Bdellovibrio bacteriovorus: one gene and its partner. Each later gene encodes a partner of the first gene's protein in a complex. Links are inferred from orthologs where the notes say so. Each region holds a gene or a part of one and is shown in the gene's direction. Other genes may lie near its edges.

Region 1 (4,311 bases):
GGCTTTGCGAATCGTATCTTCATCAAACTTGGTCACAAAAGTTCTGGTTGGAAGTCGATCCACGGGCGCGGTGTTTATTAAACTTAAATCGCGCACGCCCACCAAGGCCATGTTCAAAGTTCTAGGGATAGGAGTGGCTGACAAAGTTAAAGTATCAACACTGTTTTTGATCTTTTTAATTTTTTCCTTATGAGCAACGCCGAATTTTTGTTCTTCATCGACTATCAATAGGCCTAAATCTTTATATTGGATTGAGGATCCTAAGAGCTTATGAGTACCAACCACGATATCGACTTTGCCATCTTTAAGATCTTGCAAAGTCTTTTTAACTTCCGCGGTGGAGACAAAACGATTTAAGACGCGGATATCTACGGGCCATCCATCAAAGCGCTTTTTCAAAGTTTCAAAGTGCTGAAACGTCAGGACGGTGGTCGGCGCGAGCAAGGCCACTTGTTTTCTGGCTTGCACGGCAAAGAAGGCCGCGCGCATGGCGACCTCAGTTTTACCAAAGCCCACATCGCCACAGATAAGGCGATCCATCGGCTTCGTGGAGTGAAGATCCTTTTCAATATCGTTAATGGCGCGCAATTGGTCTTCGGTTTCTTCATAAGGAAAGCCATTTTCAAATAAAGAAATTTCGCTTTCTTTAAATTCGAAGGGCGGCCGATGAAGTTCGGCCCGTTTTGCATACAGGGCCAGCAAGTCAGACGCGATATCCCGTACATGAGATTTAACTTTGGTCTTAGTTTTTTCCCAGGCCGTGCCGCCAAGTTTATCCAGGACGGAGGTGGCGGCTGCGCCAGAAAATTTTTGCAGCTGTCCCACGCGATAGACGGGGAGGTAAAGTTTGTCTTTGTCTTTATACCCCACCTGAATGTACTCGGACTCCACGCCGCTGATGTTCATCAGCTTTAAGCCTTCATACTGTCCTACGCCATGCTTGACGTGAACGACCAAATCGCCCGGTTTTAAATCACCGAAAGCCAGGCGTTTTGCTTGCTTTTGAAAATCTTGAGCACCCGAAGAATCGCGCGAGCGAAGTTTTTTTCCGTAAAAATCTTCATCGCGCAAAAAGACAATTTTTTCTTCGTCTAAACGCAAGCTTTCAACCAGCCCGCGCGGAATTACATGCACGAGGCCGGCATCGCGGTCTTGCTCTTGAAGCCAGGTGTCCCAACGATAGTCGTCGTCGGCAATTCGCTGAATGCGCAAATCCATTTTTTCAAAGATCAGCTTTAGTTTTTCAATGTGGGATTGATTTTTAGATCCGACAAAGATGCGATATCCATCGGACTTCCAGCGGTGAAGTTTATTGGCGGCGGCTTGGGACCACAAATCGGATCCGATGGGATTTGCCAGGCTTAAGTTGTTAAAGTCTTGGGTGTTATAAGTTTTATATTCGACGTGAGCATCTTCGCTATTTTCTTCATCAAAATATTGAAGTGACGAAAAATAAACTTCGCGAGAGTTTTCGGGAAAACGCAGCTTTTCAAAACCCTCGTAAAGAGACTCAATTTCTGGGTGAATAACATATTTGCGACTTTGAGCAAAATCAGCTTTAAGATCGGATGCCAGCTCATCCGTGACGCGAGAAATCTCAATCGGATCTAAGAACCAAACGTTCACCGGCCCTGGGAAGTGATCTAGGGGCGAGGAAAGTTCCCCGTAAAAATAGGGCAAAAGAAACTCAACGCCGGGAAAGACATTTTTAAGAACCAAAGATCGCAACAGATCTTCGGCTTCAGCCTTATCGACTTCACGGCCATCAATCATGCCACGGACACGTTGCAAAAGCCGCTCATGGGTTTCGTCACGAAATAAAACTTCTCTTGCTGGAGTCAAAACAAACGATGAAAGTTCGTCCGTGCTTCTTTGGTCAGAGACGTCAAAATGACGAATGCTTTCCACCTGATCACCAAACAAATCTAAACGGACAGGCTTGTCGGTTGTCGGTGGAAAAATATCAACAATCCCCCCACGCAAAGCATACTGACCACGATCTTCGACCATGGGAGCTGCTGAATATCCTAAAGAATTTAAAAACTCAGCGATGTCTTCTGGCAATTCGTCGCCGGAAGAAACTTTGCGAGAGTTTTTCTTTAAAATTTCGACAGGCAGAGTTTTTTGCATCAGTGCGTCAGACGGGGATATGAAGATTTCTCCAGCTTTGGCATTTTGGGCCGCCGACAAAAACGAAATGCGATCACTGACAACTTTTGTGTTTGGATAAAGACCGGAATATGGAGAGACATCAAAAGAAGCGAAGAGGTGGCTTCGACGAGACGGGTCAAAGAACTCAATCAGCTCTGAAAGTTTGCGTGCATCTTGCGCACTACCAACTACAACCAGATGCGGCAAGCTGTTGATTTTTTTAGAGTAAGTTTGCGACAAGAAATACGCGAGCGCCAGAGGTGATGAGGCTCCGGTGACGTTGATTTTTCCTCGTGATGTTTCAAAGGCTCTTTCCAGAATGGATTCGAGTCTTGTGTGAGTGCTCTCGGCTTTCATGTGGTGGAGTTATCCTGCCATGCTTATCGCCTTGTTTCCATTCATATTTCTTGGTTTTCACAGACGACACATATATAACTAATTGAAATCCAAATAATAACGACAACTTTGGAGGGGCCATGCCACTCGGTGGTATTATCTTCATTTTTATTTTCATCGCGGTATTCGGTGCATTCTTGCTATGGGTCGCGTCCAAAACCGGCGGTAAAGCCAAGTATAATCCGGTAAAATTTGAACCGTACGAGTGCGGCTTACCATCTCAATACAAAAAAGATACGAAAGTTTCGGTAAAGTATTATCTGACGGCGATCCTTTTTATCTTGTTCGATATCGAGATCATCTTCATGTATCCATGGGCGGTTTCTTTCAGAGAATTCATCGCTACAGGGACTGGCGCATTCGTGTTGATTTCAATGATGGTCTTCATTGCGATCTTCATTTACGGATTGTTCTGGGAAGTAAAATCAAAAGCATTGGAATGGGACTAGTTCATGGGAATGGGTAAAGATATTTTTGAAATTACAGTCAACGGACTGAAATTAGTCGTCATCTTTCTGATGATGGTTCAAGCCGTTCCTATCTTGGTTTGGCTAGAGCGCCGTGGATCGGCATTTATCCAAGATCGTCTGGGGCCAAACCGCGTAGGACCTTTGGGTTTAATGCAGCTTCTTGCCGATGCCGTTAAGTTCTTAACAAAAGAAAACTTCGTTCCAGAAAGTGCGAAAACTTTCTTGTACTATGCAGCGCCGGTGTTTGCGTTGATTCCGGGTGCGGTGGCGTTTTCCGCGATTCCGATGTCGACACCCATTCAAGTAGCCGCGTTTGAAATGTTTGGCTCTTCTTGGGGGCCCTACACATTCCTTGTTCAAGGTTATGAAATCGGTATCGGCATCGTTTTCATCTTGGGTATTTCTTCACTAGCTTCTTACACCCTTTTGATGGCGGGCTTTGGATCGGGAAATAAATACGCTTTGATGGGTGCTCTTCGAGCGTCAGCTCAAGCAATCTCTTATGAGTTGGCTTTGGGTCTTTCTATCGTCGGCATCATTATGCTTTATGGAACTTTTGATTTAACGGCAATGACACTGGCTCAACAAGGTCCATTGAGTTTTAACTTCTTAGGTCACAATGTTGTGGCGAGCTGGCTTCCAAATTGGGGTATCTTTTACCAGCCGTTAGCGGCCTTGTTGTTCTTCACGACCACATTTGCTGAATCAAACCGCCTGCCATTTGACTTAGCTGAGGGTGAATCCGAGCTTGTTGCCGGTTTCCACACCGAGTACGGCGGATTTAAATTCAATATGTTCTTCATCGGTGAGTACGGCCATATGATGATCGCTTCTGGTTTAATGGCGCTATTCTTCTTTGGGGGTTTCAGCATTCCTTATGTGACTGTTGGCGAGCTTAATGAATGGGCGACTTCGATTGGTTTTGGTAGCGGTCTTGTGGCCCTTCTGCACTTCCTTTCGTTCTTTATCAAGTTTGCGTTTTTTATGTGGGTTTTCATTTGGGTTCGTTGGACGCTTCCGCGCTTCCGTTACGATCAATTGATGGCCTTCGGATGGAAAACGCTTTTGCCGTGGGCGCTAGCGAACACAATCGCGACCGCTTTAATTATTTACGTAGCATCATTGTAAGGAGACTGACGTGACTGCAGATGCTTTTTTATTTTGGTTCTTAGCTTTTGTCGTTTTAGCAAGCGGCCTTAGCGTGATCTTGATGAACAATCCGATTTATTCTGCTCTTTGCTTGGCCATGACCATGGTGGGAATTTCGGCGTTGTTTGTAACCTTAAACGCATTT
Region 2 (4,596 bases), 790 kb from region 1 along the record:
GAGTGCCGTGACCTGGATTTCCACCTTTAAATAGGATGTCGATGGGTTCCATCGCCAAGTCATAAGGTTTGTTATCATTAGAAACAAAGTCCCAGCCAATCACGTCGTCGATGTAACCGTTATTGTCGTCATCGATACCGTTGTTTGGAATTTCGCCGGCGTTTCTCCATAAGTTGGGCAAAAGATCTTCGTGCGTGTAATCAACACCCGTATCGATCACGGCCACAACCATGTCTGGATTTCCGCGAGTCACTTTCCAAGCGTCGATCACGCCGATGTCTTTCATGCCCCATTGTTGAGCAAAAAGAGGATCTGCACCCGAAGTAGATTGCGGAGCGTCAGGAATCGCAGGGTTGTCCACTTTAGCCAAAGTTCCAACTTCAGGATTGCGAGACAACATTTTTGCTAAAGCGGCTTTGCGAAGAGGGTCTTGAATGGAGTAGTCCTCCATCAAAGTGATTTTATAGTTCGGTTGAACATACTCAACCGCAGAGTTTCTTTCTAAAGATTGAATGCTGACTCCGCGAGGGGCCTGAACGCGCACCCACGTTTCCGTCAATTTCTCGACTTTCGCACCCGCCATTTGGAATTCAACGAATCCCGGTGCGAGTTTAACAAGCAAATCTTGTTTTTTTCCGTTGGCTTGTGCGGTTCCTGCCATTAGGCAGCTCGCAAAAATAGCCGAGCTCACGTACTGCATGGTTTTTTTCATCGATGTTCCCCCTCGAAGATGATTTCCACTCTCAAGACGAGCCAAGAAATCTCGGCCTTGGTCCCCTTTTTAGAGCGCAAATTAAAGTGTAAAAGTGAGTCATCGAGATAAGCAACGGAATCGCTCGAATTTGGAAAGGTGCGTTGAAGAAATCTCGAGACCGCAACATCGCACTTATCTAGTTGTCAGGATTGCGGATTTTCAGTAACTACTTAATGATAGCTAAATGAAATTGCAGAGGTGTTTCTATGCAAAATGAACACGGGGCTGAGGGAACTCAAGCCATCGATGATATGTCACGCGATATTGCGTTCACCACGAAACTAGACGCTATAGTGGCTTGGGGACGTAAGAATTCACTATGGCCGATGCCATACGGTACTGCTTGTTGCGGTATCGAATTCATGTCGGTGATGGGACCAAAATATGATCTTGCGCGCTTCGGTGCCGAGGTGGCCCGCTTCTCTCCACGCCAAGCAGACTTGCTTGTTGTTGCGGGAACGATCACGGAAAAAATGGCTCCAGTTATTACTCGTATCTACCAACAAATGCTTGAACCAAAATACGTGATCTCTATGGGAGCGTGTGCAAGTTCAGGTGGTTTTTATCGTGCTTATCACGTTCTTCAAGGTGTTGATAAAGTCATCCCTGTCGATGTTTACATCCCTGGATGCCCTCCAACTCCGGAAGCTGTTATGGACGGTATCATGGCCTTGCAACGTATGATCGCGACTCATCAACCGCGTCCTTGGAAAGACAACTGGAAAAATCCATATGAACAAGCTTGAGACTTTAAAACAATCCCTTCAGGGAAAATTTAAAATCGAGAACTATAAATTCATCCACGCCGTGGGTGACGATGTTCTTGAAGTTCCAAAAGAAGATGTGCCGGCGTTGTTGAAGTACCTTCACGACAGTGGTGCCTTTGATTTCTTGATGGACGTGTGTGGTGTGGATTATCCAAATCGCGCGAAACGTTTCGACGTTGTTTATCATCTTTTTTCTTCCAAAGACTCTTCACGTCTGCGCGTAAAAGCGCAAGTGGGCGAAAATGAGTCTATCGGAACCGCGATCCCGGCTTACCGTGGTGCGGACTGGTTTGAACGTGAAGCTTATGACATGTTCGGGATTAAATTCGATGGTCATATGAATTTGCGCCGTATCTTGACTCACCATCAATTTGTGGGCCATCCACTGCGCAAAGATTACGATGCGAACTTGCAACAAGCTTGCACGACGTCGATGCCAATTCACTTCAATAACGAGCCGGGTTCTCCAGGTGATGTGTTGAATGAAAAATATGTTCCTTTGAACATCGGCCCGGCCCATACAGCGATGCACGGCACCTTAAGGGTTATGGCTGAAATGGATGGCGAGACGATTGTTCGTTGTAACAATGAAATCGGCTACCTTCACCGTTGTTTTGAAAAAATGGCGGAAACTCATCCGTACAACCAGGTTATTCCTTACACCGATCGTTTGAACTACTGCTCAGCCCCGATGAATAACATTGGCTACTGTAAAGCGGTGGAGCGTTTGTTGGGCGTTGAAATCCCGCCAAAAGCGCAAGCCATGCGTGTTATCTTGGCCGAGCTTTCTCGTATCATCGATCATACGATCGCGATCGGTACGGGCGCGATGGACTTGGGGGCTTTAACAAGCTTCTTCTATATGTTTGGTCTGCGTGAAAAAACTTACGGCCTATTTGAAAAACTTTGCGGAGCTCGTTTGACGGTATCCATGACTCGCGTCGGTGGTATGGCTCAAGATGCGCCGGAGGGTTGGTTTGATGAGGTCCTTGCTCTTTGTAAAGAAATTCGCAAAGGCACGGATGAAATGGCGTCGATGGTTGTCGACAATAAGATCTTCATCAACCGTACTCGTGGTATTTGTCCCGTTTCGGCTCAAGATGCGATTCAATGGGGCTATACGGGGCCGTTGTTACGCGCTTCAGGTGTGAACTTGGATTTGCGTAAAGCTCAACCTTATTATGGTTATGATGCTTTAGACTTTGATGTTCCGGTGGGAACATCGGGCGATATCTATGATCGTTACTTGGTGCGTTTTGAAGAAATGCGTCAGTCTGTTCGTATCATCGAACAAGTCTGCAAAAACGTTCCAGGCGGGGATTACACGATCCGCGATAAAGGCATCGTTCTGCCAGAGAAAAAAGACGTTTACGGAAACATCGAAGGTTTGATGAATCACTTTATGTTGATCATTAAAGGTCTTCGTCCTCCGGTGGGTGAAGTTTACGACGCCACGGAAGCAGCCAACGGAGAGCTGGGTTTTTACCTGGTTTCAGATGGCTCTGCGAATCCGTATCGTTTGAAAGTTCGTCCACCTTGCTTTGCGATTTATCAGTCTTATCCGACAGTAGTGAAAGGTGCGCAGCTTGCTGACGCCATCGCGACTATCGCTTCTATGAACCTTATCGCTGGGGAATTGGATCGTTAATATGTTTACACTTTCAGAACAAGGCTTGCAGAACGTTAAGAAAGAACTAGCTCGTTACGAAGCTAAGGAATCGGCGATCATTCCAAGTCTTTATATTGCACAAAAAGAAAACAAAGGATTCATCACTCCAGAGATGATCACTTACTTAGCTAAAGTAATGGAAATTCCTGAAGCGCGTATCAATGAAGTTTTCAAATTCTACACGATGTTCAATCAAAAGCCGGTGGGTAAATACCACGTTCAAGTGTGCACGAATATTTCTTGCGCGCTTGAAGGCGGTCGTGAACTTTCAAATCACATCTGCCACGAGCTGGGTGTGAAATTAAACGAAGTGACTGCAGATGGTCGTTTCACTGTCAGCCGTGTTGAGTGCTTAGGTTCGTGTGGAACCGCGCCCATGATGCAAGTGAATGATAAGTATCACGAGAAATTGACTCCAGAGACGGCGATGAACCTTCTCAGAGGGATGAAGTAATGGCTGAATCAAAAGTATTAACCGAATTCTATCATTTGCCCGAATACCAAACTTTAGCAGGTTACAAAGCTAAAGGCGGCTACGAGACTTTGCATAAAGTTTTCAAGATGCAACCTCAGCAAATCATCGACGAAGTGAAAGCTTCAGGATTGCGTGGTCGTGGTGGTGCGGGTTTCCCGACGGGTATGAAGTGGGGCTTTCTGCCCAAAAATAATGAACCTCGTTATTTGTTGTGTAATGCGGATGAAGGGGAGCCTGGAACTTTCAAAGACCGCATGATGATGGAGCGTGCTCCTCATCAATTGATTGAAGGTATGATCATTTCTGCTTTCGCGATTGGTTCGAAAAAAGGCTACATCTATGTTCGGGGTGAATACGTTTACCCGATCCAATGCTTAGAAAAAGCATTGAAAGAAGCTTATGATGCGGGCCTTTTAGGTAAAAATATCTTGGGATCAGGTTTTGATTTTGATTTAGATGTTTACCGTGGAGCTGGTGCTTACATCTGTGGCGAAGAAACCGGGATGATTTCTTCATTGGAAGGTCTTAAAGGTCAGCCCAAATTAAAACCGCCATTCCCAGCGGTTCAAGGTTACCTTCGTAAGCCTACCATCGTAAATAACGTGGAAACTTTGGCAGCAGTCACTTACATCATTCGTGATGGCGCCCAAGTTTATCGCAAATACGGAACTGAAAAATCAGCAGGAACAAAATTATTCTCTGTTTCGGGGAACGTTGTGAACCCAGGCAACTTCGAAGTTCCGTTGGGTTACCCATTGATGGATATCATCATGAAAGAGTGCGGCGGTATGAAACCCGGTCGCAAACTGAAAGCGGTGATTCCGGGGGGATCTTCTGCTCCGGTTTTGACGGCCGAAGAAGTCGCTAAAGCAAACCTAGATTATGAATCTTTGGCGGGACTAGGAACCATGCTTGGTTCTGGGGCGATCAT

The links. Proteins that work in one complex are often made in the same cells at the same time.
Region 2: the proteins of AZI86_RS06505 (region 1) and nuoD are in contact, whole or in part, in a cryo-EM structure (PDB 6ZJN), measured with the Thermus thermophilus proteins. The link is inferred for Bdellovibrio bacteriovorus from one-to-one orthologs. Residues at the interface, in WP_096411116.1 of Thermus thermophilus: Glu45, Ser46, Asn48, Pro50, Ala51, Gly52, Glu53; in WP_223903221.1 of Thermus thermophilus: Met26, Thr27, Asn29, Gly31, Pro32, His34.

The regions. Positions count from the first base shown.
Region 1 is NZ_LUKE01000001.1:1,336,720-1,341,030, reverse strand. Bases 1,609-4,311 are described here. They hold AZI86_RS06505 (NADH-quinone oxidoreductase subunit A), read left to right. Parts: upstream 1,609-2,627; coding sequence 2,628-2,996; downstream 2,997-4,311. Other genes in these bases: AZI86_RS06495 (NADH-quinone oxidoreductase subunit J), read left to right, coding at 4,156-4,311; AZI86_RS06500 (complex I subunit 1/NuoH family protein), read left to right, coding at 3,000-4,145; mfd (transcription-repair coupling factor), read right to left, coding at 1,609-2,508. Outside these bases: more of mfd, read right to left, coding at 1-1,608. UniProt on the Escherichia coli protein: NDH-1 shuttles electrons from NADH, via FMN and iron-sulfur (Fe-S) centers, to quinones in the respiratory chain. The immediate electron acceptor for the enzyme in this species is believed to be ubiquinone.
Region 2 is NZ_LUKE01000001.1:543,462-548,057, reverse strand. What follows is about bases 840-3,827. They hold nuoD (NADH dehydrogenase (quinone) subunit D), read left to right. Parts: upstream 840-1,486; coding sequence 1,487-3,169; downstream 3,170-3,827. Other genes in these bases: nuoF (NADH-quinone oxidoreductase subunit NuoF), read left to right, coding at 3,644-3,827; AZI86_RS02625 (complex I 24 kDa subunit family protein), read left to right, coding at 3,171-3,644; AZI86_RS02635 (NADH-quinone oxidoreductase subunit B), read left to right, coding at 961-1,500. In the rest of the region: AZI86_RS02640 (S8 family peptidase), read right to left, coding at 1-712; more of nuoF, read left to right, coding at 3,828-4,596.